One region of the Lentzea sp. NPDC037011 genome, then DNA from elsewhere that is predicted to be linked to it. Evidence: riboswitches for the same ligand, from Rfam matches in the RefSeq annotation. Region 1 holds a riboswitch; each other region holds the start of a gene.

Region 1 (10,396 bases):
TGGCGATCTCCTCCACGGGCTGCCGCGACCGCACCGCCTCGGGCCAACCGGTCTGGTACCTCGTACCGGACGGGGTGGTCCAGTACATCGCCAAGACGGGCCTGTACTCCGAGTCGTAATCACGTTCGAGTGGATTTTGCGTGCATCCGAGGGCCCGGGGAGCAACAATCGACGGGTTGTTGCTGGTTCGTGGAAGGCAAGACTTTGGCTACAGGCACCGTGAAGTGGTTCAACGCCGAAAAGGGCTTCGGGTTCATCGCGCCCGACGACGGCTCGGCTGACGTCTTCGTGCACTACTCGGAGATCCAGTCCAAGGGGTTCCGCTCGCTCGAGGAGAACCAGAAGGTCGAGTTCGAGGTCGGTCAGGGCCAGAAGGGCCCGCAGGCCCAGCAGGTCCGCCCGATCTAGTCTTCGGCGCAGGTGAAGGCCACCTCAGGGCGCTGAGGTGGCCTTCGTCATGCCTGGGCGTGAAGTACCCGTTTGGCGCTCGCCGGTACCCTCAGTAACTCGTGCGGGCGTATCGACGTCCGCCGGAAGTCAGAGGAGTGACGTGGCAGCCACCGACGAGGCACGACGGCTGGCGCTGGTCGCGGCGAACGCAGCGGCCGACAAGAAGGCGCACGACGTGACGGTGCTCGACGTCTCCGACCAGCTCGTGATCACCGATGTGTTCGTGATCGCGTCCGCTCCCAACGAGCGGCAGGTCGGAGCGATCGTCGACAACATCGAGGAGAAGCTGCGGGAGGCCGGCACGAAGCCGGTGCGCCGCGAAGGGGCCCGCGAGGGCCGGTGGGTGCTGCTGGACTTCGTGGACGTCGTCGTGCACGTGCAGCACACCGAGGAGCGCAGCTTCTACGGCCTGGAGCGGCTGTGGAAGGACTGCCCGCGCATCGAGTTCGAAGCGGACGTCCCCGCCGACACCGCGGCCGAGCAGGGGTAGCCGATGGCCCTGAGCCGGCTCGTGCTGTGGCGGCACGGCGAGACCGACTACAACGCGACCGGCCGCCTGCAGGGCCACCTGGACTCGGCGCTCACCGAGACCGGCCTCAACCAGGCGCGCTTCGCCGTTCCGGTGCTCGCCGGCTTCGAACCGGAGGTCGTGGTCGCCTCCGATCTGCAACGTGCGCGCGACACGGCGCGTGTGTTCACCACGTCCGCGGACGTGCCGTTGCGCATCGACGCGCGGCTGCGCGAGACGCACCTGGGCAAGTGGCAGGGGCTGACCACGGCCGAGGTGGACCAGGAGTGGCCGGGTGCGGTCACCGTGTGGCGCACCGACCCCACCTACACGCCGCCGGACGGTGAGTCGCGGGTCGAGGTCGCCGAGCGGGCCATCAAGGTCGTGCAGGAGGTCGACGCGGAGTTCTCCGAGACCGTCCTGCTGTGCGCGCACGGCGGCCTGATCAGCGCGTTGACCGGGCGGCTGCTCGAACTGCCGGTGGAGAACTGGTCGCAGCTCGGCGGCATCTCGAACTGCCACTGGACCGTGTTCACCCGGCGCAACGACCGGTGGCGGCTGTCGTCGTACAACGCGGGCACCACGCGTTGAGACTGCTCGTCCTGGGCGACTCGCTGTCGTTCTTCGGACCGTCCGGGCCGTTGCCCGCCGATCATCCGCGGCTGTGGCACAACCTCTGTGCCGCGGCCCTGGGCGGGTCGGCGGAGCTGGCCGCGGGGTTCGGGTGGACGGCGCGGGACGCCTGGTGGGCGTTGACGGGTGATCCGCGGATCTGGTCGTTGCTGCCGTCCACGGACGTGCTGATCTTCGCGGTCGGCAGCATGGACACGCTGCCGTCGCCGCTGCCGACCTATCTGCGCGAAGGGCTGCGTTATGTGCGGCCTGACTGGTTGCGACGGTGGGTGCGCGCGCGTTACATCGCCGCGCAGCCACTGTTGGCGCCGTATGCGCGCGTTGCCCTGCCTCCGGCGCTGACGGCTCGTTATCTGCGCGACTCGCTGCAGTCGGTGCGCAATCTCCAGTACAAGATGCCCGCGATCGGGATGGTGCCGTCAGTGCACCGGGCCGAGTCGTACGGGTTCGTGCACTCCGGGCACGCGGCTGCGGTGCGGGCCGTGCGCGGGTGGGCCGCACGTGCGGAGGTGCCCCTGCTGGACCTGCCCGCGGTGATCGGTCCGCACGTCCGTTCGGGTGCGGGCAACCCCGATGGGATGCACTGGGGCTGGGAGGGGCACGAGCTGGTGGGCGCGGCCATGGCCGCGCTCATCTCGTCCGTGGCGGTCAATCACACGGAGGAGTGAGGGCCGTAGGCTCGTCGCTCGTGCGCATCTCCATCGTCACCGACTCCACGGCGTATCTGCCCGAGGGGTTCGCGCAGCGCCATTCGATCACCGTGGTGCCGTTGCACGTCGCGGTGGACGGTGCCGGGCGTCTCGACGGCGTCGACTTCGGCCCGGCCGAGCTCGCCGCCGCGCTGGCGGAGCACCGCCGGGTGACCACGTCGCGTCCGACACCGGGCGAGATGGCCGACGTGTACCGGGACGTGTTGTCGTCGTCCGACGCGATCGTGTCCGTTCATCTCTCACGCGAGCTCTCGGGGACGTGGGAGGCAGCACGGCTCGCGGCGGATGAGATCGACCCGTCCCGCATCCGCGTGGTCGACTCGCGGTCGACGGGCATGGGGCTCGGGTTCGCCGTCCTGCGCGCGTGCGCCGCTGTCGGTGCCGGACATTCGCACGCCGAGGTCGAGGACGCCGCGTCCACCGCGGCCGCCGGGACCCGGATGTTCTTCTGCGTCGAAACCCTGGACCACCTGCGTCGCGGCGGCCGGATCGGTGCGGCCGCGGCCCTGGTGGGCACCGCGCTGGCCGTGAAGCCGCTGCTGCACGTCGACGACGGCCGGATCGTGCCGCTGGAGAAGGTGCGCACGATGAGCCGGGCGGTGGCCCGACTGGTGGACCTCGCCGCGGCGGCGGCCGGCGACGGCCCGGTGGGACTGGCCGTGCACCACCTCGCAGCCCCGGAACGCGCCGCAGAACTGGCCACCCACCTGGACGAACGCCTCCCCGGCTCGACCGGGTGCGTGATCTCGGAGGTCGGCGCGGTGATCGGCGCGCACACGGGCCCCGGCGTCCTCGGCGTGGTGGTCCTGCCAGGAGGACCGGACATCCTCCCACACACCCCCGACAATCCCGGTTCCCCGAGCAGCGAGTGATCGCGACCTGTCCACAACCCGCGAGTAACCCACAGCCCGGCACTTCCCCCGCACCCCCCACCCCTCCCACTCCGTAACTTCGACCCCATGCTCCCCCGCCCCCACCAGGACGACACCCCGGCCGACCGCCTGGAAGCACTGGCCGCCAAGGTCCGCGCCGACCCGACCCTCGTCCACGCGAACTCCGCCGACTCCACTGAACACGGCCACCCCCGCCGCTTCCGGCTGCCCCGCCTGCCCCGCCGCGGCCTGCTCGCCTTCGGCATCGCCGTCGCCTGCACGGTCATCGGCCTGTCCACCTGGCTGCAACGCCCCACCGCCGAGTCCGCACCGGACCTGGCCCTGGTCAGCACCAGCGCCCCGGCCCCCGAACTGGTCGTGAACGTGATCGGCGAGGTCGCCACCCCCGGCCTCGTCACCGCCACCTCCGGCGCCCGCGTCGCCGACGCCCTGCGCCTGGCCGGCGGCATCCACCCCGGCACCGACCTCCACGGCCTCAACCTGGCCCGCAAACTGACCGACGGCGAACAGATCGCGGTCGGCATCCCACCCCCACCCGAGGCCGTGCACCCGGCCAAGCTGAACCTGAACACCGCCTCGGCCACCGACCTCGACTCCCTGCCCGGAGTAGGCCCGGTCACCGCCCAGCGCATCGTCGACCACCGCACCCGCAAGGGCCCGTTCGCCTCCGTCGACGAACTCCGCGACGTGGAAGGCATCGGCGACACCAAGCTCGCGAAACTCGCCGACCTGGTCCACACCTGACCCCCAGCGCTTCCACCCGCTGGCCCAACTCGCTGGCCCGCTCACCCCGGACGCCGTGCTCCCACAGCCATCCCGCTGACCTCGCCCGCCCCTGGCTGCCCGCACCTCGTCCCCGCTGACGGCCCGCACCCGAGGCCCGGCGCTCGACACCTCGCCCCACCGCGCCCTGCCCACCGCGCCCTGCCCACCGCGCCCTGCCCACCGCGCCCTGCCCACCGCGCCCTGCCCACCGCGCCCGCGTCCCACTCACGCCCGCGTCCCACCCGCGCCCGCGTCCCACTCACGCCCGCGTCCCACCCGCGCCCGCGTCCCACTCACGCCCGCGCTCCACCCCACGCCCGCGCCCGTGCCCGACGCCGCGCGTTCCACAGCCCACCTCGCACTCGCCGAGAGGAACTCCCATGCCTTGCATCGTCGCCATGCCCGCACCCGACCTCATCTGGCACCAGTCCACCCGCCCCGGCCGCCTGTACTCCGGCCTCCTGCGCACCCCGTTCGTCACCGTCCGCGAGTTCTCCCCGAACGGCCTCCCACACCGCCGAGCCCGCACCCGCACAACAACCAGCCGTGCCCCTGCCACCACGCCCCGGCCTCCCACCGCCTCGCCCCGCCCTCCCACAGCCGCCTCCCGGTCTCCCACGGCCGCACCTCGATCTCCTGCCCCCGCGCCCCGGTCCTCCACCATCGCGGCGCGACCTCCCACACCCGAGCCCCGCAGACACCCAGCCCACGACCACCCCCTAATCCCCGCAACCGCCGCTGTATGGGCAACCGCCCTGGCCGCCCTGTTCCTGACCCGCCACACGGCAGTCCTCATCGGACTGACCACAGGAACAGCCGCCCTGCTCGCCCAACGCCGAGCCTGGCGCCGCCGAGCTTGGTGCTCCAACCGCCGCGCACTCGCCACCCTCCTCACCGACCCCACCCCAAGCGCCCCGACAGCGAAGGCCCGACCATGCCTCGCAGACACCCGGTAACCCACGACTACCGCTTGGTCCCCGCAGCCACCGCGGTGTGGGCAACGGCCCTGTCCGGCCTCTACCTGAGCTGGCAGGCCGCAGTCCTCATCGGACTGTCCGCCGGCGCAGTCGGCCTGATCGCCTGGCACCGGGCGTGGTGGCCCAAGGCGGGCGCGATCGCCCTCGTGCTCGCCGGCCCGATCGCCGGTGCCTGGGTCGGCAGCCACGTCCTGCGCGCCGAGACCCACCCGCTCCGCCTGGCCGCCGACGAGGGCCGCACGACCACGGTGACCGCGGAGCTGAGCACAAGACCGCGTGGCATCCGGGCCGCGGGGTTCGGCGGGCACCAGGCCGGGGTGGACCACGTCGTCGTCACCGCGACGGCGAACGGGGCCACCGTCGTCATCCTCGCGCCGGCCGCGCAGTGGCGTGATCTGCTGCCCGGTCAGCGGGTCACGGTGAAGGGCTCGCTCGCGCCGCCGAGACCGGGCGACCTCACCTCCGCCCTGCTCCGGGTCCGCGGGCCGCCTGCGGACGTGCAGCCGCCACCGGCCTGGCAGCGCTGGGCCGACCACCTCCGCGACGGCCTGAGCAGGGCCAGCGCCACCCTCGGCGAGGAGGAGGCGGGACTGCTGCCCGCGCTGGTGGTGGGCGACACCGAGCACATGGTGCCGCGCATCGTCGACGAGTTCCGAACGGCGGGACTGGCGCACCTGCTCGCGGTGAGCGGCGCGAACCTGGCCATCGTCTGCGGTGCGGTCTACCTGCTGCTGCGGAAGACCGGTCCGCGCAAGGCGGCGGTGGGTGCGTTGGTGGCACTCCTCGGGTTCGTGGCCCTGGCCGGTCCCGAGCCGAGCGTGCTGCGGGCCGCGGTGATGGGTGCCGTCGCGTTGCTGGCGCTGTTCATCGGCCGCGAACGGTCAGCGCTGCCGTCGTTGGCAACGACGGTGCTCGTCCTGGTGCTCGTCGATCCGGCGCTGGGAGCCGATCCCGGGTTCGCGTTGTCCGTGACGGCCACGGCGGCGTTGGTGCTCGTGGCACCGAGATGGGCACGCAGGCTGAAAGAACGCGGTGTGCCGCAAGGGTTCGCCGAAGCGCTTGCTGTGCCCGCAGTCGCCAGCCTCGCGACGGCTCCGCTCGTGGTCGGGTTGTCGGGGCAGATCAGCCTCGTGTCGGTGCTCGCGAACCTGGCCGTCGCACCGGTGGTGGCGCCCGCGACGGTGCTGGGTGTGGTGGCAGCGGTCATCGCGCCGCTGTTCCCACCGGCCGCCGAGGTGGTGGTGCACGTGGCCGGGCCGGCCGTGACGTGGCTGGTCCTGGTCGGGCGGCACGCGGCGACGGTGCCGGGTGCGTCGCTGAGCTGGCCGGAGGGCTGGGTCGGCGGGCTTGCGCTGGCGGTGGTCACGGCGATCGTCTTCCTGTTGTTGCGCAACAAGAAGACGCGGGTGCTGACGGTCGCGCTCCTCGTCGGCGGCTTCGTGGCGCTGGTGCCGATGCGGACCATCGCGCCGATGTGGCCACCGGCCGGCTGGAAGGTCGTGAGCTGCGACGTCGGCCAAGGCGACGCGCTCGTGCTGGCCACCGCGGAGGCCGACCGCGCGGTTGTGGTCGACACCGGGCCCGACCCCGGCGCGATCGACCGGTGCCTGAGGACGTTGGGGATCACGCGGATCCCGCTGATCGTGCTGTCGCACCTGCACGCCGACCACATCGGCGGTCTGCAGGCGGTGCTCGCCGGGCGTGCCGTGGGCGCGGTGGCGGTGGGACCGCTCAAGGAGCCGGCGTGGGCGTGGAAGGAGGTCAACGAGCAGGCGCGCGCGAACGGCGTGCGGGTGCTGGAACCGAAGGCGGGTGAGCGGTTCGCCTGGCCGGGACTGGAACTGGAGGTGCTGGGCCCGCGGCGGCAACCGGTCGTCGCTGAGACGAACACGGTCGTGAACGACTACTCGCTCGTACTGCGGGCCACCACACCCGCGGGCCGGGTGCTGCTCACCGGTGACGTCGAACTGGCCGGCCAGGCCGCGTTGCTGGGGGAGCGGGACCTGGGGGCCGAGGTGCTCAAGGTGCCCCACCACGGCTCGCGCTCCTCGTTGCCCGCGTTCCTGGAACGCGTGCGACCGCGGGTCGCACTGGTGAGCGTCGGCACCGGCAACCGCTACGGGCACCCGAGCCCGCAGGTGATCGACGCGCTGCGGGCGGGTGGCGCCCTGGTGTTGCGCACGGACAAGGACGGCGACCTGGCGGTGTTGCCAGGAAGCCGAGTCGTACGAAGGAAAAGGAGAAGGAAGATGGACCAGGTCTGGATCAGGCTCCACAACGCGCGCTACCCGATCCCTGGTGGCACGCCCGGTTTCGCCTGGGCGATGTGGCAGCCCGGTTACCCCGCCACCCAGTGGCCGCACGACGAACTGAAGCCCGACTTCGCCTACTACCTCTGCGAAACACTGGAGGACGGCAGCCGCGCCATCACCTACCGCGCCCGCGCCACGCACGTGCTGCCACCCACGGAGGCCGCCGACGCGGACGCCGCCTACGACCTCGTCGCCGAGCACGTGTTCGACGACGGCATGCGCATCGCCCCGGACGTCTGGCACGAGTACCACTACAACGCCCTCAAAGCAGAAGCCCCGTGGCCGCAACGGATCGTGGCCTGGCGCGCCGAGGTGGAACCGGTCGGCCCGCACGTTCGCGACGAGCTGCGCCGCTTCCCGCGCACGGGCTGGACGAAGTCGGCCGCGATCACCCTCTGACGCTCACCGCGTGAAACGACGCGGTCCGGGGACGCGGACGTCCCCGGACCGGGAGGAGGTGATCTGCTGAACGAACGACCTAGCCCAGTGCCTTGAGCACGGCCTCGGCCGACGGCGGCACAGTGGCGCGCGGGCCGATCGTGTCGCCGAGGGCGTCGAGGGTCTTGAGGCCGTCACCGGTGATCAGCAGGACGGTCTCGCCGTCGGGGTCGAGCTGGCCCGTCTCGATCAGCTTCTTCGCCGTCGCCACGGTCACGCCGCCGGCGGTCTCGGCGAAGATGCCCTCGGTGCGGGCGAGGAGCTTGATGCCCTCGACGACCTCTTCGTCGGTCACGTCCTCGATGGCGCCGTTGGTGCGGCGGACCGTGTCGAGCACGTACGGGCCGTCGGCGGGGGCACCGATCGCCAGCGAGCGGGCGATGGTGTCGGGGCGGACCGGGCGGATGACGTCGTGGCCGTCCTTGAAGGCGGTGGACACGGGCGAGCAGCCGGTGGCTTGGGCGCCGAACACGCGGTACGGGGAGGCCTCGACGAGGTCGAGCTGGCCGAGCTCGCGGAAGGCCTTGTCGATCTTGGTGAGCTGGGAGCCGGAGGCGACCGGCACGACGATCTGGTCGGGCAGGCGCCAGCCGAGCTGCTCGGCGACCTCGTAGCCGAGGGTCTTGGAGCCCTCCGCGTAGTACGGGCGGACGTTGACGTTCACGAACGCCCAGTCCTCGTGTTCGGCGGCGAGCTCCTGGGCGAGGCGGTTGACGTCGTCGTAGTTGCCGTCGACGGCGATCAGGGCGCCCTCGTAGACGGCGCTCATGAGGATCTTGGCGCGTTCCAGGGAGGAGGGGACCAGTACGACGGACTCCCAGCCGGCGCGGGCGGCGGCCGCAGCGACGGCGTTGGCGAGGTTGCCGGTGGAAGGGCAGGCCAGGACCTTGAAGCCAAGCTCGCGGGCGGCGGCCAGTGCCACGCCGACCACGCGGTCCTTGAAGGAGTGGGTGGGGTTGCCGGTGTCGTCCTTCACCCAGACCTTGCGGACGCCCAGTGCCTTCGCGAGGCGGTCGGCCTCGACCAGGCGGGTGCCGCCGGGGTCGGTGTTCGGGTGCTGCTCCACAGTGGACGGAACGGGCAGAAGGCCGCGGTAGCGCCAGATCGAGCGGGGGCCGGCCTCGATGTCCTCGCGCCGCACCTTGCCGAAGTCGTAGGCCACTTCCAGCGGCCCGAAACACTCGAGACAGGCGTATTCCGGAGCGAGAGGGGTCTCATTTCCGCACTCACGGCACAGCAGCGCGCGGGCGGGGCCGAGGTCGAACTTGGTGCTCGTGGGCACAGTGACAGCAGTCATCGCGAGGTATCTCCTCATCTTTCCCGCGAAATCGAACGGGTCGGAATTGGCACCGTGATCGTCTGCGCATAGCGCTGACGCCGGTTGCCGGGGCTTCTTCGGGCCGGTCCCTCTGCCCCTCTGGATGAGCGGTGTTCAGTTGTGGCCACCAACGTACGGCACGTCTCCGCCGCTCGGCCACAAACGTCCACGATTCGGGACGTGGGAGGATGCGGAGCGTGAGCGCACCGGAGTCACTGCACCTCGTCGTCGGCGAGGAGGAGTTGCTGGTCGAACGCGCAGTTCGCGCGGCACTCGAGGCCGCGCGCGCGGTCGACGCGTCGGCCGACCTGACCCGCGTTCAGGTGAGCGATCTCACGCCGCCGGAGCTCGCCGAGCTGGTGAGCCCGTCGCTGTTCGCCGAGGGCCGGGTGATCGTCCTGCAGAACGCGCAGGACATCAGCAAGGAGATCGCCGACACGGTGCTCTCCTACCTCAAGGCGCCCGCGGACGGGGTGACGCTCGTCGTCGTGCACACCGGTGGCGGCCGCAGCAAGGCGGCCAAGGACCTGCCCGGCCAGCTGAAGAAGGCCGGTGCGGCGGTCACCGAGTGCGGCAAGGTCACCAAGTCGGCCGAGCGCGAGGCGTTCGTGCGCAACGAGGTGCGGCAGGCAGGCGGCAAGATCGACCCCGAGGCGGTCGCGACGCTCATCGACGCCGTGGGCACGAACCTCCGCGAGCTCGCCGCGGCGGCCTCGCAGCTGGTGTCGGACACCGACGGCAAGGTGACGGTCGAGGAGATCCGCCGCTACCACCAGGGCAAGGCCGAGGTGACCGGGTTCGCCGTCGCGGAGAAGGCCGTCACCGGTGACCGTGCGGGCGCGATGGAGTCGTTGCGGTGGGCCATGCAGCTCGGTGTGCCGCACGTGCTGGTCGCCGACGCGCTGGCGGACGCGGTGCGCACGGTCGCACGCGTCTCCGCGGTGGGCCGGGCCGACCCGTTCAGCCTGGCCGGTCCGCTCGGCATGCCGCCGTGGAAGATCAAGAAAGCCCAGGCGCAGGCCCGCGGCTGGGAGCAGGCCGGTCTCGCGGACGCGATGCAGGTGGTCGCGGGGCTCAACGCCGACGTGAAGGGCGTGGCGGCCGACGCCGACTACGCGCTGGAGCGCGCCGTGCTGCGGATCGTGGCGGCACACGGCCGCCGGTAGCACCCTCGCGGCGTTCCCGCGGAACCGTCCACGCACCGGAATTGACCGTGCCGCGCCAGCTTCCGCGCGGAGCGGCGCGTCGTGAAGCCCAATGAGGTGAATGCGTGGAGCGACTCCATGGCCCTCATCCCCACCAGAACAGCGAAAAGGGCCCGCTCCACGAGGAGCGAGCCCTTCCCGACGGCTCTGAGGTGAGCGGAATCAGCCCTCGAGCTGGTTCGCGCGC
Region 2 (10,396 bases), on a different contig from region 1:
GTGCGCGAGCACCGGCACCTCGCCCCGGCTGATCCCGTCCGCGACCCGCGGCGTGCACAGCGCGGCGGCCATCGACAGGTACCCGCCGGTCAGCGACTTGCCTACGCACATCACGTCCGGGCTGACGTTCGCGTGGTCGGCGGCGAACAGCTCGCCGGTGCGCCCGAACCCGGTGGCGATCTCGTCGAACACCAACAGCACGTCGTGCGTGTACGCGAGCTCGCGCAGGACGTGCAGGTAGCGCGGGTCGTGGAAGCGCATCCCGCCGGCGCCCTGCACGACCGGCTCGACGATGATCGCGGCCAGCTCGTCCGCGTGCTGCTCGACCACGTCCGCGAGGTGCTGCACGTACGCGGTGTCCAGCTCCGCCGGTGGCGCGTCGGCGAACACCTGCGCCGGCAGGACGCCGCGCCACAGCGAGTGCATCCCGCCCTCGGGGTCGCACACGGACATGGGGGTGAACGTGTCGCCGTGGTACCCGCCGCGCCACGTGAGCAGCCGCCGCTTCTCCGGCCGGTTGCGCGAACGCCAGTACTGCAGGCACATCTTCACGGCGACCTCGACCGCCACCGAACCGGAGTCGCACAGGAACACGTGCTGCAGCTCGGCGGGCGTGACCTCGACGAGCCGCGCGCAGAGCCGGACGGCGGGCTCGTGCGTGAGCCCGCCGAACATCACGTGGCTCATCCGCCCCAGCTGGTCGGTGACGGCCGCGTCCAGGACCGGGTGCCGGTAGCCGTGGATCGCGGCCCACCACGACGACATGCCGTCGACCAGCTCGCGACCGTCGGCGAGCGTGAGCCGGACACCCTCCGCGGACTCGACGAGCAGCGGCTCCTGGGTGCCCGGCATCGGGCCGTACGGGTGCCAGACGTGCGCCTGGTCGAGCTTCAGCAGGTCGTCCACCCGCGTGACATTAGGCGAGCTTGACCGGCAGGGTGAGCAGGCCGCGGATCAGCGTGCTGTCCCGCCACGCCAGGGTCTCCGGCTCCGCCGCCAGCGACAGGTCAGGGAACCGGGCCAGCAGCTGGGTGAGCGCCACGTCGAACTCCAGCCGGGCCAGCGGCGCGCCCAGGCAGAAGTGCAGACCGTGGCCGAACGCCACGTGCCCCTGCGCGGAGCGGGTCACGTCGAGCCGGTCGGGGTTCTCGTACTTGGCCGGGTCCCGGTTGGCGGCGATCAGCGACACCATGACGAGCTCGTCGGCCGGGATCTGCACGCCGCCCAGCTCGATCGGCTCGGTGGTGTAGCGGAAGGTCGCGATGTTGACCGGGCCCTCCAGCCGCAGGAACTCCTCGGCGCTGGCGGGGATCAGCTCCGGCCGGTCCTTCAGGACCTGCAGCTGGTCGGGGTTCTTCAGCAGTGCCAGCACGGCGTTGCCGATGAGGTTGACCGTCGTCTCGTGGCCGGCCACGAGCAGCAGGAACGCCATCGACACGAGCTCTTCGGTGTTGAGCCGGTCACCGGAGTCGTCGGCGTGCACCAGCGCCGAGAAGAACGTGTCGTCCGGTTCGGCGGCGCGGACCTTCTCGACGTGCTGGAACAGGAACTGCGCCATCGCGCCGGCGGCGTGCTGGATCTGCTCGGGCGTGCCGAACGACAGCAGCGTGTTCGACCACCCGCGGAACTCCTCGCGGTTGTCGATCGGGATGCCGAGCAGCTCGCAGATCACCGTGATCGGCAGCGGGAACGCGAACTCCTCCAGCAGGTCCACCTCGTCGCCGTCGTTCATCCGCGCGATGAGCTCTGCCGCGATCTCGTTGACGCGGGGCCGCAGCAGCTCGATGCGGCGTGCGGTGAACGCCTTGGTGACGAGCTTGCGCAACCGGGTGTGGTCCGGCGGGTCCATGTTGAGCATGTGGACCGAGAGCGAGGACTCGAACTCGCCGCGCCGCGCGTCCGGCGGGGTGTGCTTGTCGAAGACGGACCGCCCGACCGTGATGTCCTTGCTGATCCGCGGGTCGGTGAGGGCGATCTTCGCTTCTTCGTGACGGGTCACGAGCCAGACCTTCAGTCCACGGGGCAGGTGGACCTCGTGCACGGGTGCCTCTGCGCGCAGCAGGTCGTGCGCCTCGTGCGGGTTCTGGACGTAGTCGTCGGGCAGCTTGGTGAGTGTTGTCACCCCACCCAGTTAACCCCGTTAACTCCTGGCTCGCCACTCTTTCCCACTCGATCCGGTACGCGCTGTGACGCCACCCCCGGAGGACCGGCGTGACCGTGATCGCGCTGGGGCCGGGCGGTGACGCGAAGATCAGGAGCGGGGGGTAGCGTTCTTTTCGTGGTGGCCCCTGATCCCGTTGACGCCCGTTTGCTGGCCATGCTCGCCGACTCGGGCCGTGCCGCCGTGCACGAGATCGCCCAGCGCCTGGGCATGGACCCGCGCGAGGCCGCCATGCGCCTGATCACCCTGTCCGGCAGCGGTCTGCCGCTGCTCGTCGGTGTGGAGTGCGACCCGAACGGCATCCGGCGCGCGCTGGCGAACGCCGCCGCCTACGGCAACTACCAGGGCCCGCCCCCGTCCGGCGCCTACGCCGTGCACCAGAGCGGACCCCACCACGTGAGCGGCCCGCACCCGGTCGCGCCGCCGCAGCCCCAGCCCGGCCCGCAGTCCCAGCCCTTCCCCGTGCAGCAGCAGCAACCGCCGAACCCGTGGGGCCCGCCGCAGTCTGCGGGCTGGGTCCGCGCCGACCAGCCGCAGCCCCGGCCGATGTCGCGCACCGGCAAGGTCGGCACGACGCTGGAGGCGGACAGCCTGGAAGGCGCCCGCCTGTCCATCCAGCTCGTCGAGGTCGTCGACCCGGCCGACTTCCTGTTCACCGCCGCCGGCTACAAGCTGGCCGAGGGTGAGCGGGCCGTGGTCGTGCACACCGAGGTCACCAACGCCTCGCAGGTCCCGTTCACCTCGTTGCCGGACATGTACCTGGTCCTCGTGACCAGGACCGGCGAGACCGTCACGAAGGCGCCGGTGTCGCTGTCCTCGCGGCCCGCGCACAAGCTCGGCGTGCAGCCGGGTGAGACCGCAGGCGGTCACACGGTGTTCGTGCTGCCGGACACGACGGACCTCACCCAGGTGCGGTGGAGCGTGCGCCCCGAGGTCGACGTCAACACCCTCGTGTGGACCGTCGAGGACTGACCCCTCGCAGGCGCCTCGCGCGTTGTTGGTAGTAGAAAAGTGCCTGTTGATGTTGAGTTGGCGGTACTTGCAGACGCCGTTGGAGCCAGGGGCTGAGGCGGCTTGGACGGAGCGAGCGGGGATTGGTGACCTGCTCAGGACAGCACCGTCAACGCCGCCGCGTGCACGCCCGGTGCGGCAGCCAGGTATTCGCGGGTCGTCAGCTTCCACGGCGTGCCGTCGAGGTCGGTGACGACACCGCCCGCCTCTTGCACGAGCAGCACACCGGCGGCGTGCGCGCGCACGTTGTCGTACTGCCAGTGCAGGTCCATCCGCCCGGCGGCGACCTGGGCGAGCTGGTGGGTCACCGGCACGGAGATCCGCACGTACAGGGCCTCCTTCGCCATCGCGCTGCAGGAGGCGCCGACCCGGTCGGCCATCTCCGGCCCCTGCCCCGGCTGGGCCTGCCCGGTCCCGGCCAGCGCACCGTCCAGCGAGGTCTTCGCGGACACGCGCAGCCGCACCCCGTTGAGGAACGCGCCCTCGCCCTCGGCCGCGGTGAACATCTCGTCGAACAATGGGAAGTACACGGCGGCCAGCACCGGGCGGCCGTCGCGGACGAGGCTCACGCCGATGTTCCAGTCGGTCATGCCGTGGACGGCGTTCATGTTGCCGCCCACCGGGTCGACGAGCCACCACTCGCCCGGCTCCAGCGGGCCGGAGCCGTGCTCGTCGTCGAGCCAGCGCGCCTGCGGCCGGATCGCGGCGAGCTCGGGGCGCAGCAGGTCGACGACGGCCGCGTCGTTGGCGCGCACGCCGGCGACGACCGCGTCGAGGTCTGCGGCGCGCGACTCCGGCGAGTAGCGCTTGAGCATCCGGGCTCCTGCGCGGCGAACGGCCGCGACGAGTTCCGCGTTCACGGTTCCTCCATACGATGTCTGTTCATGCAAGCGGATCTGAACCTGCTGACCGTGCTCGACGCCCTGCTCGAGGAGGGCAGCGTGATGGGCGCGGCCGAACGGCTGCACCTGTCGTCACCCGCGGTCAGCCGCACGCTGGGGCGGATCAGGAAGGTCACCGGAGACGACATCCTGGTGCGCACCGGTCATTCGATGACGCCGACGCCGTACGCGCTCGGGATCGCCGACGAGGTGCACCGGCTGGTGCGCCAGGCCAACGCCGTGCTGGCACCGAGTCGTGCGCTCGACCTGGCCCAACTGGACCGCACGTTCACCGTGCGGTGCCACGACGCGCTGGCCTCGTCACTGGTGCCGGCGCTGGTCGCCCGGGTCGCGGAACGGGCACCCGGTGTGCGGTTGCGGGTGCTCGCCGAGCACTCCGGTGACACCGACGACCTGCGGCACGGCCGGGTCGACCTGGAGCTCGGCGGCGGCGCACCGGCGTTGCCGGAGTTCCGGTCGGAGACGCTCGGCCACGACCCGCTGGCCGTCGCGCTGCGCCCGGACCACCCGTGCGCGGGCGGGCTCGACCTCCCGGCGTACGCGGCACACCCGCACGTCGTGGTGTCCCGCCGCGGCCGGCTCACCGCGCCGATCGACGACCTGTTGGCAGCGGAAGGCTTGCAGCGCAGGGTGATCGCGACGGTGGCGACCGTCCACTCCGCACTGCAGATCGCGGTCGCGAGCCACGCGCTGGTCACCACCACGGCGATCCTGTGCCGCCCGCTGATCGAGGCGTTCGGGCTCGTCACCCTGCCGTTGCCGGTCGAGTCGCCGCCGGCACCGGTGAACTGCAACTGGCACCAGCGCTACGACTCCGACCTCGCCCACGCGTGGTTGCGCGAGCAGGTGCGGGCGTCATTCGCCGAGGTGGTCCAGCGGTAGCGCGACGGCACCGGCGAACCGCGGCGACTCGGCCTCGTCGAGCATCGCCGCGGCCACGGTCTCGCGGCTGACCTGAGCGGTGAGGTCGAACGGCGGCGCGGCGTCCAGCCCGACCGTGCGCCGCTCGGCGCTGAGCGGCCCGTCGGAGAGCACACCGGCGTGGAAGACCGTGCCACCGGCGGCGAGGACGGTCTCGTCGGCCGCCACCTTGTCGGCGATCCGGTCGCCGAGGAACTTCTCCAGCACACGGCCACCATCACCGGCGGCCGCGCGCGACGGGCCGGTGCCGTACGCGCCGAGCCAGATGACCCGTTCCGGTCCGGCGGCGACGACGGCCTTCGCACCGTCGAGCAGGACACCGGGCCGGTCCGTGCCGAGGCCGGAGAGGACGACGGTGCCCCCGGCGACGGCGAGGCTCGCCGGGTCGGCCACGTCACCCGCGACCTTGCGCAGGTCCGGGTGGTCGAGCGCGATCTTGCCGGGATCGCGGGCGATCGCCGTGACCGCGTGGCCGCGGGCCAGGGCCTGCCGGGTGAGGGCGAGGCCGGTGCGGCCGGAGGCGGCTAGGACGGTGAGGTTCATGCCGAGAACGCTATGAGCGGCACCGATCAACATCAAATGAAACGTCGTCAACCGGTGATTTACCCAGACGCAATCGGCCTGCGGTCAGCCTTCCTCGCGCAGCTGCTCCAGGGACGCGGCGAGGTCCGCCGGGTACTCGGAGGTGTAGGTGACCCACTCGCCCGTGCCGGGGTGGTGGAACCCGAGCTGGCGCGCGTGCAGCCACTGCCGCGCCACGCCGAGCCGCTTGGCCAGCGTGGGGTCCGCGCCGTAGGTCAGGTCGCCCACGCACGGGTGGTGCAGCGCCGAGAAGTGCACGCGGATCTGGTGCGTGCGGCCGGTCTCCAGGTGCACCTCGACGAACGACGCCGCGCGGAACGCCTCGATCACCTCGTAGTGGGTGATCGACGGCTTGCCGGAGTTCATCACGGCGAACTTGTAGTCGTGCTTGGGGTGCCGGTCGATCGGCGCGTCGATGGTGCCCTTGATCGGGTCCGGGTGGCCCTGGACGATCGCGTGGTAGACCTTGTCGACGGTCCGCTCCTTGAACGCGTGCTTGAGCGCCGAGTACGCCGACTCGGACTTCGCGACGACCATCACGCCGGTGGTGCCGACGTCGAGGCGGTGCACGACGCCCTGGCGCTCCGCGGCACCCGAGGTCGCGACCCGGTGACCGGCGGCGGCGAGACCGCCCACGACGGTCGGGCCGGTCCAGCCCGGCGAGGGGTGCACGGCCACGCCGACGGGCTTGTCCACGACGATGATGTCGTCGTCCTCGTGGATCACGACCAGGCCCTCGACCGGGATGGCCTGCACGGTCACCGGCTGCGGCGGGGCCGGCAGGGTGATCTCCAGCATCGCGCCGGCCGTGAGCCGGTCGGACTTGCCCACGACCCGGCCGTCGATCAGCACGTCGTCGGCGTCGGCGATGGCGGCCACCGCGGTGCGGGACAGGCCCAGCAGCTTCGCGAGGCCCGCGTCGACGCGCATGCCGTCCAGACCGTCGGGAATGGGCAGCGTTCGGTATCCGCTCACGCGTCGATCTTCTCCTTGTGAACCGTCCCGTCGTAGTCGTGCTGCAGCAGCGCCAAGACGATGATCGTCGCGCCACCGCAGACGATCGCCATGTCGGCGACGTTGAACACCGGCCACACCTGGCCGAACGGGTCGAACAACGACAGGAAGTCCACCACGTGGCCGCGCATCGGGCCGGGCGCGCGGAACAGCCGGTCGGCGAGGTTGCCGACGGCGCCGCCGAGCACCAGCCCGAGACCGACCGCCCAGGGCGTCGAGCGCAGGTCGCGCGCGATCCAGGTGATGAAACCGACGACCCCGAACGCGATCAGCGCGAGGATCCACGTCCACCCCTCGGCCAGCCCGAAGGCGGCACCGGGATTGCGGACGAACGTCAGGTGCAGCAGCCCGCCGAACAGCTGGATCGGCTCTGACCGCTCCAGGAACGCCACGGAGAGGACTTTCGTGAGGACGTCCAGCGCCAGCACACCGGCGGCCAGCACCGCGAGGTAGGTGGTCCGCGGCTCCGGCAGCGAGCCGGTGATCGAGAACTCGGGTTCGGCGTCCGGCTCGGAGACCGTCAGCGCCCGCTCGGGCTGCTCGGTCTCGCGCCGGTCCTCGGCCTCGGCGGTCACCACAGGCGCGACCTGCGGTTCCGCGACCGGTTCCGGCGCGCTGGGCTGCTCCTCGGCAGTCTCGTCAGCGGCCTTCGCCGGGGCCTTGGACTCGTCACTCACCAGGTCATTGTCCACTACCTGGACTACGCGAGGAACGGCGGCAGGGTTCGGCTGTCGTCCTCGGCCACCCAGCGGCCGTCGCGCTGCGCGTAGGTCCACTTCGGACCTTCGGTGACGAGAGTGCGCAGCGCGGCCACCAAACGGTCCACGTGCTCGGCCGTCGTCCCGAGACCGATCGACGCGCGCACGGCGCGGTCTTCGTGCGAACCGGCCTTCTTCACCAGACGTCCCACGACCACATGGGCGCAGAACGCGCCGTCACGCACGCCGACGCCGTACTCGGCCGACAGCGCCGCCGCGAGGAAGCCCGCGTCGAAGCCGGGGACCGTGAAGCTCACGACGCCCACGCGGTCGACGTCGGTGAGGATCGAGAGCTCGCGCAGGCCGGGGATGGCGCGCAGGCCGTCCCGCAGCCGCTGCAGCAGCTCCTGCTCGTGCGCGATCGTCTGCTCCCAGTGCCGCGACAGGATCTCGCAGGCCGCGGCCAGCGCGTGCACGCCGATGACGTTCGGGCTGCCCGCCTCGTGCCGCTCCGGCACCGCGGACCACGCGACGCCGAGCCGGTCGCCGTGGTCGGTCACCTTCGCCGTGGCGCCGCCGCCCACCAGGTAGGGCTGGGCCTGCTGCAACCAGTCGGACCGGCCGACGAGCACACCGGCGCCGAACGGCGCGTAGATCTTGTGGCCGGAGAACGCCAGGTAGTCCACGCCCAGCTCACGGGCGTCGATCGGGCGGTGCGGGGCGAGCTGCGCGGCGTCGAGCGCGATGCGGGCGCCGTGCCTGCGGGCGACCTTCGCGAGCTCGGCGACCGGCCACAGCTCCCCCGTGACGTTGGACGCCCCGGTGACGATCACGAGCCGAGGACCGACCGGGGCGGCGGCCAACGCCCGGTCCAGCGCGACGAGTGCCGCGCCGGACGAGGAAGGAGTGGAGATGCGCTGCACGTTCGGCCCGCGCCAGGGCAGCAGCGCGGCGTGGTGCTCGCTGTCGAACAGCACGACCGCGGTGCCCTTGGGCACGCTGCGGGCCAGCAGGTTCAGCGCGTCAGTGGTGTTGCGGGTGAAGACGACGGCATCGGTGGAACGCGCACCCACGAACCGCCGGACGCGGTCACGCGCCTGCTCGTAGACGCGGGTCGACACCTGGGAGGCGAAGCCGGCGCCGCGGTGCACGCTCGCGTACCAGGGCAGCAGCTCGTCGACGGCGTCGCGCACCTCCCGCAGGCAGGGGGCGGAGGCGGCGTGGTCGAGGTTGGCGTAGGTGACGCGCTCTCCGGTCACCAGCGGGACGCGCAGGTCGGAACCGACGACGGAGGGAACCTTGGTGGTGGTGTCCGGGGTGATCGCGAGCGTCATCGAGCTGCCTCCTGGGCCGGGGGGCCTTCTCGGAGGCCCGCGCTTGACCGGCGCCCTGCGCGCCGGACCAGGTCCTCACCAAGGGCACCCCACCGCGGTTGGAGGGTTGCCGGCCAGCAAGCTTGGGCTTGACGCTGGCTCTCATGACCTGCCGACGACGTTAGCGGGCGCGTCACGATCCGTCGACACCTGATCACATCGTGAGAAGCGTCGGGGACCGACTATTCGCCGGTCTCGCCCTTCCACCGCGCGTAACGACCGGCCCGGTCCACGGCGCGAACCCGCCGTTCGGTGGCGTCGCGCGCCTCTTCTGTGGTCACGATGAGCAACTGGTCGCCGGTCTGCAGCCGGGTCGTCGGAAGTGGCGTGAAGCTCTTGCCCGAGCGCACCACGAGGCTCACCGTGGCGCCGGTGGGCATGCGCAGCTCGGTCATGTAGACGCCGTGCAGCTTCGACCCGCGCTGGATGTGCACCTGCAGCAGCTCGGCGCCGAGCTCGTCCAGCGGCGAGGAGTCGACCTGGACCTCCTGCGGCTCGCTCGCGTTGACCAGCCCGAGCCGCCGCGCGAGGAACGGCAGCGTCGTGCCCTGCACCACCGTGAGGACGATGACCAGCAGGAACACCGCGTCGACCAGCTCGCGCGCACCCTCGACGCCCTGGATGAGCGGGATCAGCGCGAACACGATCGGCACCGCGCCGCGCAGCCCCGACCAGGAGAGGAACGCCTGTTCCCGCCACGGCACCTTGAACGGCAGCAACGACAGCACCACCGACAGCGGGCGCGCCACGAACGTGAGCACCACGCCCGCGATCAGCGCGGGCACCAGCACGTCGAGCAGCCGGGACGGCGAGGCGTAGAGGCCGAGCAGGACGAACAGGCCGATCTGGGCCAGCCAGCCGAGCCCCTCGGCGAACGACAGGGTGTCGGCGCGGTGCGGCAGCCGGGCGTTGCCCAGGACCAGCGCGGCGACGTAGGTGGCGAGGAAACCGGACGCGTGCGCCAGGTCGCCCGCGGTGTAGGCGATCACGCAGACGGCGACGGTGGCGAGCGGGTAGAGGCCGGTGGCGGGCAGGGCCGCGTGCCGCAGTCCCGTGCCGCCCAGCCAGCCGAGCGCGACGCCGATCAGCGCGCCCGCTCCCAGCTCGTAGAGCACCAGCAGCGGTGCCGTCCACGAGATCTGGTCGGACGAGGCGAGCAGCACGACCGCGATGTAGACGGGCGCGTCGTTGAGGCCGGACTCCAGTTCGAGCGCGCCGGTGAGCCGTGCCCCCACCCCCAGCGACCGCAGGACGCTGAACACGGCCGCCGCGTCCGTGGACGACAGCACCGCACCCCAGAGCAGCGCCATCCGCCAGTCGAGGCCCAGCAGGTGGTGCAGCGCGGTTCCGGTGATGGCGACGCTCACCGCAACGGCCACTGTGGACAGTGCGACGCCCAGCCAGAGCGAGGTCTTGACCGCGTGCCACCGGGTCGTCAGGCCGCCCTCGGTCAGGATCAGCACCAGCGCGGCGATCCCGAGGGACTGGGTGAGGCCGGCGTCGTCGAAGTCGATGCCGAGCACCGACTCGCCCAGGAGCACGCCGATGCCCAGGTACAGCAGGAGTGAGGGCAGCCCGAGGCGGATCGACACCCGGACCGCGATCACGGAGATCAGCAGGACCGCGGCACCGACGCCCAGGACAACCGTGACATCACCCACCCGGACCATTCTGGTTGATCACCACCGAGTTGAACTAATCCGACGCGAAACCGACCTTCGCCCCTAGCGCGGC
Region 3 (10,396 bases), on a different contig from region 1:
TCGGTCACGTCTCCGGTTTCGGTGTCCCGTCCGACGTCTTCTCCCGCTACATGCGAATGTCCGGACACCGGGTGCTCATGGTCAGCGGCACGGACGAGCACGGCACGCCCATCCAGGTGCAGGCCGAGAAGGAGGGCCTGACGGCCCGCGAGCTCGCCGACAAGTACAACCGCGTCATCGCCTCCGACCTGCAGGGCCTCGGCCTGTCCTACGACCTCTTCACCCGCACCACCACCGGCAACCACTACCAGGTGGTGCAGGACCTGTTCTCCGCGCTGTGGAAGAACGGCTACGTCATCCCCAAGGTCGAGATGGGCGCCATCAGCCCGTCGACCGGCCGGACGCTGCCCGACCGCTTCATCGAGGGCACCTGCCCGATCTGCGGCTACGACGGCGCGCGCGGCGACCAGTGCGACAACTGCGGCAACCAGCTCGACCCGATCGACCTGAAGAACCCGCGCTCGCGGATCAACGGCGAGACGCCCAAGTTCGTCGAGACGGAGCACCTGTTCCTCGACCTGCCCTCGTTCATCGAGTCGCTGGGCTCGTGGATGGGCACGCGGTCCGAGTGGCGCCCGAACGTGCTCAAGTTCTCGCAGAACCTGATCAAGGACCTGCGGCCGCGCGCCATCACCCGCGACCTCGACTGGGGTGTGCCGATCCCGCTCGACGGGTGGAGCGACCAGCCGATGAAGCGGTTCTACGTGTGGTTCGACGCCGTCATCGGCTACCTGAGCGCGTCCGTCGAGTGGGCACGGCGCACTGGGAACCCCGACGCCTGGAAGGAGTTCTGGACCGGTGACGCCCAGGGCTACTACTTCATGGGCAAGGACAACATCGTCTTCCACTCGCTCATCTGGCCGTCGCTGCTGCTGGGCCAGAACGGCGCGGGCGACAAGGGCGGCGAGCCCGGCCGGTTCGGCACGCTGAACCTGCCGACCGAGGTCGTGTCGTCGGAGTACCTGACGATGAGCGGCTCGAAGTTCTCCACCTCGCGCGGCACCGTGATCTACGTCGGCGACTTCCTCAAGGAGTTCGGGCCGGACGCGCTGCGGTACTTCATCTCCGTCGCGGGTCCCGAGAACCAGGACACCGACTTCACCTGGGAGGAGTTCGTCCGCCGGACCAACTTCGAGCTGGCGAACGAGTGGGGCAACCTGGTCAACCGCTCGATCTCCATGGCGCACAAGAACGTCGGCGCCATCCCGAAGGCGACCGCGCTGACCGACGCCGACCACGAGCTGCTGCGCCAGTCGAAGGCGGCGTTCGACACAGTCGGCGCGCACCTGCGCCGCTCGCGGTTCAAGCAGGCCTCCGGCGAGGCCATGCGCGTGATCTCGCTGGCGAACAAGTACCTGTCCGACCAGGAGCCGTGGAAGCTCAAGGACGACCCGGACCGCCGCGACTCCGTGCTGCACACGGCGTTGCAGGTCGTGCAGGACGCGAACACGCTCATGACGCCGTTCCTGCCGCACTCGGCGCAGCAGGTGCACGAGGCGCTGGGCGGCACGGGCGTGTGGGCCGCGCAGCCGTCGATGGACGAGGTCACCGACCTCGACGTGCCCGACCGCTCGTACCCGGTGCTGACCGGTGACTACGCGGGCGAGCAGGCGAAGTGGGAGTCGACGCCGATCGAGGTCGGCCGGCCGCTGCAGAAGCCCTCGCCGCTGTTCGCGAAGCTCGACCCGAAGCTGGGCGAGACCGGGCCCGAGTGGGCCCCGATCGTCACCGACTAGTGGCGGAGAAGCGGGAACGACCGCCGGTGCCGGAAGCCCTTCCGGTGCCGGTGGTCGACGCCCACACCCACCTCGACGCGTGCGGTGCCGTCGACGCCGCCGACGTGGCCGTGCTGCTGGACCGGGCGGAGGCCGCCGGCGTCTCGCACGTGGTGACGGTCGCGGACGACCTGAAGTCCGCGCAGTGGGCCGCGGAGGCGTCCACCTGGGACCCGCGGGTCTACGCGGCCGTGGCGGTCCACCCGACCCGCACCGCCGCGTTCGGCGACGCGGAGAAGGCCGAGCTGGAGCGGCTGGCCCGGTTCGACCGCGTCGTGGCGATCGGCGAGACCGGTCTCGACTACTACTGGGACTACTCGCCGCCGGCCGCGCAGCAAGACGCTTTCCGTTGGCACATCGACCTTTCCAAGCGCGTCGGGAAGCCGTTGATGATCCACGACCGGGACGCGCACGAGGACGTCCTCAAGGTGCTCGACGCCGAGGGCGCACCGTCCACAGTGGTCTTCCACTGCTTCTCCGGTGACGCGGACTTCGCGCGCCGGTGCGTGGACGCGGGGTACGTGCTGTCGTTCGCGGGCCCGGTGACGTTCAAGAACTCCCGTGCCCTGCAGGAGGCGGCCCGGCTGGTGCCGCAGGATCAGCTGCTCGTCGAGACGGACGCGCCTTTCCTGACGCCCCACCCGTTCCGGGGGCGGCCGAACGAACCCTATTGTGTGAATTACACAGTTCGGGCCTTGGCCACCCTGCGTGGCGAAGATCTTTCTGAACTCGCTGCCGCCGTCACCCGTACTGCTCAACGAGTCTTCGGGCTTGGCCACTGAGATGCGACTTGAGACGAACGGAGCAAAGGGTTCCTACCTCTACGGGTGACTGAGGTCACAACATCGGTGGGGGTGTTTGCGCAACGTCGGCTGCCCCGTTACTGTCCCGTGACCGTGCCACCTGAACCGACCCTGTCGGTTCGGAGCACGCCCGCAGTCGGGGCGGGTCCCAAGCCGGAAGCGCGAAGCAGCGAGACCACGTAGGAGGAGTTGCCGGGAACCTTCGAGCTGCAACTCGAATGATCTTGTCAACGCCAACTGTGCGGTGGCCTCGGAGCTTCCGCAATGGAGGTATCGACCCTTGTCTGGTAGCGACAGAACTGCCGCTCCGTACGACTTCAACGAGGACACCGACTGGTTCACGCCGGTCGGGAACACCGCGGTCGCGGTGGCCGACCCCCACCCGAGCTTCCCCGCCGGTGCGCTGACGATCTCGCCCGCGGACGTGCTCGAGGTGCTCGGCCCTGACGCCGACGAGCTCCTCGCGACGGCGAACGTCGACGTCGACGAGCTGATCCGGCTCATCAACGCCGAGACGACGATCATGCCGCCCCTCGTCCTCCCCACGGAGGAAGAGGAGAAGGAGGACCCGCAGCTCCTCGTCACGGCCGTCTCGTCCTGGAAGCGCCGCTTCCTCAAGGGCGCGGTCGCCGCGGTTCTGGTCTCCATCTCCGGCGGTGGCGTGACCGCGATGGCGATGGACAAGTCCGTGGCCGTGGACATCGACGGCATCACCTCGACCGTCCACTCCTACGAGGGCACGGTCGGCGAGGTCCTCGCGGAGGAGGGCATCAGGGTCGGCGAGCACGACGCGCTGTCCCCGTCGCTCAACGCCCCGATCTCCGACGGCGGCAAGATCACCCTCGACCGCGGCCGCCTGCTCAAGATGAGCGTCGACGGCCAGTCCCGTGAGGACTGGGTCCGCTCGGTCACCGTCGAGGAGGCCGCCAAGCAGCTCGGCGTCCCGGTCGACGGCTCGTGGTTCTCCGCGCCCACCGGCTCCGAGGTCCCCCTCGACGGCATGAACCTCGAGGTGAAGACCCGCAAGGTCGTCAAGCTCTTCGACGGCGCGAACCCGGTCCGCGAGGTCCAGACCACCGCCGTCACCGTCGACGAGCTGCTGAAGAGCGAGAACCTCACCCTCGGTCCCGAGGACGCGGTCCAGGCCGGCACCGACGTGCGCCTGGCCTCCGGCGCCGAGGTCTACATCTCCCGCACCGGCGTCACGGTCATCAACGTGAACGAGCCGGTCGCCCCGCCCGTCGAGAAGACCAACGACCCGACCCTGAACCAGGGTCAGCAGAAGGTCCTGGAGCCCGGCGAGGCCGGCGAGCAGATCTCCACCTACCGCGTGACGGTGAAGAACGGCAAGGAGATCAACCGCGAGAAGATCGGCGGCAAGGTCACCAAGGAGCCGAAGCCGAAGAAGATCGCGGTCGGCACCAAGCCCCTCCCCGACGGCGAGGTGTGGGACCGCCTGGCCAAGTGCGAGGCCGGCGGCAACTGGGCCATCAACACCGGCAACGGCTACTACGGCGGCCTCCAGTTCAACGCGAGCACCTGGGCGGCCTACGGCGGCACCGCCTACGCGGCCCTGCCGCACCAGGCGACCCGCGAACAGCAGATCGCCATCGCCACCAAGCTCCGCGACGGCCGTGGCGGCACGTACTCCGCGTGGCCCGGCTGCCGCGCGAAGCTCGGCCTGCCGTAACCCCGCCTCCCCACCCATCCCTCCGCTCTGCTTGACCGCACGCGGGGACCTTTCGTACTCCAGGTGAGTACGAAAGCTCCCCGCGTGCACTCGACGCAGCAGGGGGGCGGGGGTCTTCGGTGGGTAACTTGAGGTCTTCGGTGGGTAACTTGAGGTCTTCGGTGGGCAACCTGAGGTCTTTGGTGAGTGACCTGAGACAATGCCCCGGTGAGCCTGTTGGGACCCGCCGAAGTCCGCCGTCTAGCCGAAGAGCTGGGCATCCGCCCGACCAAGAAGCTGGGCCAGAACTTCGTGCACGACCCCAACACGGTCCGCAAGATCGTCGCCGCCGCCGGTCTGACCGACGAGGACGTCGTCCTGGAGGTCGGCCCCGGCCTGGGCTCGCTGACCCTCGCGCTCCTCCCGGCAGCCGCTGAGGTGGTCGCGGTCGAGATCGACCCGCCGTTGGCGCACCGGCTGCCCCAGACGGTCCAGGAGCACGACCCGGCCAACGCCGGCAAGCTCCACGTGGTCCTCAAGGACGCCATGAAAGTCACCCAAGAGGACCTGCCGGTACAACCGACCGCGATCGTCGCCAACCTGCCGTACAACGTCGCGGTGCCCGTGGTGCTGCACCTCCTGCACGAGCTGCCGAGCCTGCGCAAGGGGCTCGTCATGGTCCAGGCGGAGGTCGCCGACCGGATGGCGGCGAAGCCCGGCAGCAAGGTCTACGGGGTGCCCAGCGTGAAGCTCGCCTGGTACGCCGACGCGCGCAAGGCGGGGTCGGTCGGGCGCAACGTCTTCTGGCCCGCGCCCAACGTCGACTCCGGGCTGGTTGCCTTCCAGCGCCACGAAAAGCTGTTGTCCACAGTGGACAAGAACAAGCTGTTCAAGATCGTCGACACGGCCTTCGCGCAACGCCGCAAGACCCTCAGGGCCGCCCTCAAGAGCTACACGCCGCACGTCGACGAACTGCTGGCCGAAGCGGGCATCGATCCCCAGGTCAGGGGCGAGCAGTTGAGCGTGATCGACTTTGTCCGGATCGCCGAGGTCTGATCCGGCGATCCTTCGGCCAACAGTGTGATCTGTCGAACGAATCCGAATCTGGCTTGCGCAACCGAACGTCCGTCCGGTTGACTGCTAACTGCCATCCGGAGCGACTGAGAGACCTGGCTCTACGACGTCGCAGCAACCACCCGCTGGATGCGGGCAGGTGCTAACGCCAGGACCGATGGAGGATCACGTGGGTACCTCGCGAATGCTGACGCGCCGTCGAGTCGTCGACCAGTGCCGTCGCACCGCTTCTGCATGTCGTCGCCACCTCGTCTAAGGCGCCTTCTCAAAGTCCTTTGACGCGCACTCGGTCGCTGAGTGGCGCACACACCTGAGCAGAACTTCGACCGCGCACCCCCGCACAACGGGAGCGTGCGCCGTCGCGCGCAGCCGTGGAGCAGAAGTGATCACTGTCGAAAACCTCACCAAGTCCTTCCAGGGTGTCAACGCGCTGAACGGCGTCACCCTCGACGTCCAGGCCGGCACCGTGCTCGGCGTCGTCGGCCCGAGCGGCGCCGGCAAGTCCACGCTGGCCCGCTGCGTCGCACTGCTGGAGCGCCCCGACTCGGGTGCGATCCGCGTCGACGGCACCGACATCACCTCGCTCGACGGCTCGGCGCTGCGTGCCGCCCGCCGGCAGATCGGCGTTGTGCCGCAAGGGGACTCGCTGCTGCGGCAGCGGACCGCGGCCGGCAACATCGCGTTGCCGCTGGAGTCCGCCGGCGTGCCGGGACCGCAGCGGCGCACCCGCGTGGGCGAGTTGCTGGACCTCGTCGGGCTCACCGACAAGGCCGCCGCGTACCCCGACCAGCTCTCCGGCGGGCAGCGCCAGCGCATCGCCGTTGCGCGCGCCCTCGCCGCCAACCCGTCCGTCCTGCTGGCCGACGAGCCCACCAGCGCACTCGACCCGGAGACCACCGGGTCCGTGCTGGCGGTGCTCGACCGTGCGCGCGCAGAGCTGGGTGTGACCGTCCTCGTCGTCACGCACGACATGGGTGTGGTCCGCAAGATCTGCGATGACGTCGCGGTCCTGGAGCAGGGCCAGGTCGTCGAGCACGGCAAGGTGCTCGACCTCGTCAACAACGCCGCCAGCCGCACGAGCTCCGCGCTGCTGCCCGCCGTCGACCTGAACCCGATCAACGAGAACGCCTACGACCGCGTCGCGGACGTCGTGCTCGTCGGGTTCGCCGCGGTCGGCGCGCTGCTGCCCGAGGCCGCGCACCGGTTCGGCGTCGAGCTGAACATCGTCGGTGGCGGGCTCACCCGCCTCGGCGAGACCCCCGTCGCGCGGTTCCGCCTCGGCCTGAACGGCGAGCGGTCCGACTCGGCGCTGGAGTGGATCGGTGAGGCCGGCGGCGCGGTTCAGAGGTCCCTGAAGGGGCCGCAGGGAGTAGCTGCGTGAGGTCTGCAACACCCTGGTCCGACGTGGTGAGCTACCTCGTCGAGGCCACCGGGGAGACGCTGTACATGGTCGGCGTCTCCACCGTGATCGCCACAGTTCTCGGAGTTCCCGTCGGGGTCTGGCTGCAGCTCACCGCCAAGGGCGGGCTGCGGCCGAACGCCGCGGTGCACAGGGCCCTCAGCTTCGTCACCGACCTGGGCCGCTCGATGCCGTTCATCGTGCTGCTCGTCGCCCTCACGTCCGTGACCCGCCTGATCGTCGGCGGGTCCATCGGCAGCACGGCGGTCATCGTGCCGCTGGCCGTGGGAGCGATCCCGTTCGTCGGGCGGCTCGTGCAGAACATCCTGTCCGAGGTGCACGTGACCGTGGTCGAGGCCGCGATCACGACCGGTGCCTCGACGCTCAGGATCGTGCGCAGCGTGCTCATCCGCGAGTCGTTGCCGGCGCTCATCAACGCCATCGGCGTCACGGTCATCGCCCTCATCGGCTACTCGGCCATGGCGGGCGTGATCGGCGGCGGTGGCCTCGGCGACCTGGCCATCCGCGAGGGCTACCAGCGCTTCAACGACCGGATCCTGTGGAGCACCGTGGCGTGGCTCGCCGTGCTCACCACCGTGATCCAGTTCGGCTTCACCCGTGCCGCCCGTGCGTCGGACCGACGCCGGCACGCCTCCGTCTGACCCAGTAGCAATTCTCAAAAGGAACGTCATGCGCATTCGTGCTGCCCTCATCGCTGCCGCTTTGACCGGTTTGACTGCTCTGTCCGCCTGCTCGTCCGGTGGTTCGTCCGCTTCGGACACGCTGAAGGTCGGCGTCTCGCCGGTCCCGCACGCGCAGATCCTCAAGTACGTCGCCGACAACCTCGCGGCGTCCAAGGGCCTGAAGATCGAGGTCGTCGAGTTCACCGACTACGTCCAGCCGAACACGGCACTGGTCGACGGCTCGCTCGACGCCAACTACTTCCAGACCGTCCCGTACCTGGCGACGTTCACGAAGGAGAGCGGCGCGAAGGTCGAGTGGGTCGAGGGCGTGCACGTCGAGCCGCTGGGCCTGTACTCCAAGAAGGTCAAGAAGGTCGACGAGCTGCCGCAGAACGCCAAGGTCGCGGTCGCCAACGACGCCACCAACGAGGCCCGCGGCCTGAAGCTGCTGGAGGCCAACGGCCTGATCAAGCTCAAGGCCGTGGACCAGCCGACCGTCCGCGACGTCGCGGAGAACCCGAAGAACCTGCAGTTCGTGCCCCTGGAGGCGGCCCAGCTGCCGCGCTCGCTGGAGGACACCGACGCCGCGGTGATCAACGGCAACTACGCCATCGACGCGCAGCTCAAGCCCGCCACCGACGCGCTGGTGCTGGAGAAGGCCGAGGGCAACCCCAACGCCAACGGCCTCGTCACCCGCAGCGAGCTCAAGGACGACAAGCGGATCAGGGACCTCGCCGAGCTGCTGGCGTCGCAGCAGGTCAAGGACTACATCAAGCAGACCTTCAACGGCTCCGTCATCCCGGTCTGAGGCCCGTGGTGACCGGGGGAGGAGTCCGCACACGCCGATCGCCCGTAGGCTGACGAGGTGCTCGCTGTCGTTCCCCCTCCGGTCACGGTCCGCGTCCCGGCCAAGGTCAACCTGCACCTGGCCGTCGGCGACGTGCGACCGGACGGCTACCACGACCTGGTGACCATCTTCCAGGCGCTGTCCCTGGCCGACGAGGTCACCGTCGCCGTCGCGGACGAGCCCGGCGTCGAGGTCCACGGCGAGGGCGCCGACCAGGTGCCCACCGGTGCCGGCAACCTCGCCTGGCGTGCCGTGCGGCTGCTCGCCGCCCACGTCGGCAAGGACCCGGACGACCCCAAGGTCCGCGTCGTGATCCGCAAGGCCATCCCCGTCGCCGGCGGCATGGCCGGTGGCAGCGCGGACGCCGCGGCCACCCTGGTCGGCCTGGCCGCGCTGTGGCGGCTGGAGATCAGCCGCGACGAGCTGGCCGAGCTGGCCGCGAAGCTCGGCGCCGACGTCCCGTTCTGCCTCTACGGCGGCACCGCGCTCGGCACCGGCCGCGGCGAGCGGATCGTGCCGGTGCTGGCCCGCCACCAGTTCCACTGGGTGCTGGCGTTCGACCGGCGCGGACTGTCCACGCCGGACGTGTTCGACGAGCTCGACCGGCTGCGCACCGAGGGCGACCCGCCCCGCGTCGGCGCGGTCGAGGCGGTGCTGGAGGGCCTGTCCTCCGGTGACCCGCGCCAGCTCGCGCTGCTGCTGGGCAACGACCTGCAGGCCGCCGCCGTCTCGCTGCGGCCGAACCTGCGCCGCACGTTGCGCGCGGGCGTCGACGCGGGCGCGCTGGCCGGCATCGTGTCCGGTTCGGGCCCCACGACGGCGTTCCTGTGCGAGGACAACGACACGGCCGTGCGCGTCGCCGCCGAGCTCGCGGGCGCGGGTGTGTGCCGGACCGTGCGCGTCGCACAGGGCCCGGTGCCCGGTGCGCGGGTGATCACGACCGAGGAACCGAAGCCCACCCCTCCCGAGGTCCACGCCTGACCCCCGCCCTCCGTTTTCCGCATCTCGGAACTCACGCGGGGAGCTTTCGTACCCTCTACGAGTACGCAAGCTCCCCGCGTGCACTTCGGGGGTTACGTGGGGTCCCCGCGTGCGGTCGGGGAGCGGGGGCGTTGGCGGTGCTGGGTAGCCTTCACCGGGCAGTTTCTTACGAGTCGTGAGGTTTTGATGGCCAATCTGGTCAACCTGGAGTCCGTGTCGAAGTCGTTCAGCGTCCGGCCGCTGCTCGACGGCGTGTCGCTCGGCGTCAACGAGGGCGACCGCATCGGCGTCGTCGGCCTGAACGGCGGCGGAAAGACGACGCTGCTCGAGGTGCTGGCCGGGGTCGAACCCGCCGACGACGGCCGGGTGTCGCGCTCGCGCGACCTGCGGATGGCGGTCGTGACGCAGCGGACCGAGCTGCCGGAGGGGTCGACCGTGCGCAACGCGGTCATCGACCCGCTCGGCTTCGACGCCGAGCACGAGTGGGCCTCCGACGCGCGTGTTCGGTCCATTTTGGACGGACTCGGCATCACGGCGCTGGGCCTGGACTCCGTGGTCTCCACGATGTCCGGTGGCGAACGGCGCCGGGTCGCGCTCGCGGCCGCGTTGATCCAGGACCTCGAGCTGCTCGTGCTGGACGAGCCCACCAACCACCTCGACGTCGAGGGTGTGCGGTGGCTCGCCGAGCACCTGCTGGCCCGCAAGTGCGCGCTCGTCGTCGTCACCCACGACCGGTGGTTCCTCGACACCGTCTGCAACCGCACGTGGGAAGTGGTGCAGGGCAAGGTCGAGCAGTACGAGGGCGGGTACGCCGACTGGATCTTCGCGCGCGCCGAGCGGCAGCGGCTCGCGGACGCGGCCGAGGAGAAGCGGCAGAACCTGGCCCGCAAGGAGCTCGCGTGGCTGCGCCGGGGCGCTCCCGCCCGCACGTCGAAGCCGCGCTACCGCATCGAAGCCGCCGAGGCGCTGATCGCGGACGTGCCGCCGGTGCGCGACACCGTCGAGCTCGTCGCGTTCGCGAAGAAGCGGCTGGGCCGCACGGTGGTCGAGGTCGAGGACGTCACACTGTCCATTCCGGACCGTGTGCTGGTGCGCGACCTGACGTGGCGGATCGGGCCCGGCGAGCGGATCGGCCTGGTCGGCGTCAACGGCTCCGGCAAGACGA

Evidence for each region. A riboswitch is a leader RNA that binds a small molecule or an ion and turns the genes downstream of it on or off. The one in region 1 is predicted to bind S-adenosylmethionine.
Region 2: linked by a shared signal. The riboswitch ahead of ACZ7CH_RS33095 (aminotransferase class V-fold PLP-dependent enzyme) and the one ahead of thrC (threonine synthase) in region 1 are both predicted to bind S-adenosylmethionine.
Region 3: linked by a shared signal. The riboswitch ahead of ACZ7CH_RS17370 (methionine ABC transporter ATP-binding protein) and the one ahead of thrC (threonine synthase) in region 1 are both predicted to bind S-adenosylmethionine.

Annotation. Positions count from the first base shown of each region.
Region 1 is NZ_JBVJRT010000016.1:112,545-122,940, forward strand. It holds gene nadD (nicotinate-nucleotide adenylyltransferase) at 1-119, shown strand, start outside; gene cspE (transcription antiterminator/RNA stability regulator CspE) at 205-408, shown strand; gene rsfS (ribosome silencing factor) at 551-940, shown strand; gene ACZ7CH_RS36640 (histidine phosphatase family protein) at 944-1,549, shown strand; gene octT (diglucosylglycerate octanoyltransferase) at 1,546-2,259, shown strand; gene ACZ7CH_RS36650 (DegV family protein) at 2,280-3,173, shown strand; gene ACZ7CH_RS36655 (ComEA family DNA-binding protein) at 3,261-3,938, shown strand; gene ACZ7CH_RS36660 (DNA internalization-related competence protein ComEC/Rec2) at 4,894-7,647, shown strand; gene thrC (threonine synthase) at 7,727-8,983, opposite strand; SAM riboswitch class I at 8,995-9,114, opposite strand; gene holA (DNA polymerase III subunit delta) at 9,193-10,170, shown strand; gene rpsT (30S ribosomal protein S20) at 10,372-10,396, opposite strand, start outside.
Region 2 is NZ_JBVJRT010000012.1:235,032-245,427, forward strand. It holds gene ACZ7CH_RS33055 (adenosylmethionine--8-amino-7-oxononanoate transaminase) at 1-852, opposite strand, end outside; gene ACZ7CH_RS33060 (cytochrome P450 family protein) at 917-2,122, opposite strand; gene ACZ7CH_RS33065 (AsnC family protein) at 2,279-3,133, shown strand; gene ACZ7CH_RS33070 (inositol monophosphatase family protein) at 3,268-4,032, opposite strand; gene ACZ7CH_RS33075 (LysR family transcriptional regulator) at 4,057-4,956, shown strand; gene ACZ7CH_RS33080 (NAD(P)-dependent oxidoreductase) at 4,930-5,538, opposite strand; gene ACZ7CH_RS33085 (RluA family pseudouridine synthase) at 5,623-6,507, opposite strand; gene lspA (signal peptidase II) at 6,549-7,268, opposite strand; gene ACZ7CH_RS33095 (aminotransferase class V-fold PLP-dependent enzyme) at 7,292-8,623, opposite strand; SAM riboswitch class IV at 8,658-8,772, opposite strand; gene ACZ7CH_RS33100 (potassium/proton antiporter) at 8,845-10,323, opposite strand.
Region 3 is NZ_JBVJRT010000005.1:379,203-389,598, forward strand. It holds gene metG (methionine--tRNA ligase) at 1-1,736, shown strand, start outside; gene ACZ7CH_RS17355 (TatD family hydrolase) at 1,763-2,557, shown strand; gene ACZ7CH_RS17360 (transglycosylase family protein) at 2,859-4,268, shown strand; gene rsmA (16S rRNA (adenine(1518)-N(6)/adenine(1519)-N(6))-dimethyltransferase RsmA) at 4,482-5,303, shown strand; SAM riboswitch class I at 5,392-5,485, shown strand; gene ACZ7CH_RS17370 (methionine ABC transporter ATP-binding protein) at 5,704-6,702, shown strand; gene ACZ7CH_RS17375 (methionine ABC transporter permease) at 6,699-7,382, shown strand; gene ACZ7CH_RS17380 (MetQ/NlpA family ABC transporter substrate-binding protein) at 7,411-8,211, shown strand; gene ACZ7CH_RS17385 (4-(cytidine 5'-diphospho)-2-C-methyl-D-erythritol kinase) at 8,269-9,231, shown strand; gene ACZ7CH_RS17390 (ABC-F family ATP-binding cassette domain-containing protein) at 9,418-10,396, shown strand, end outside.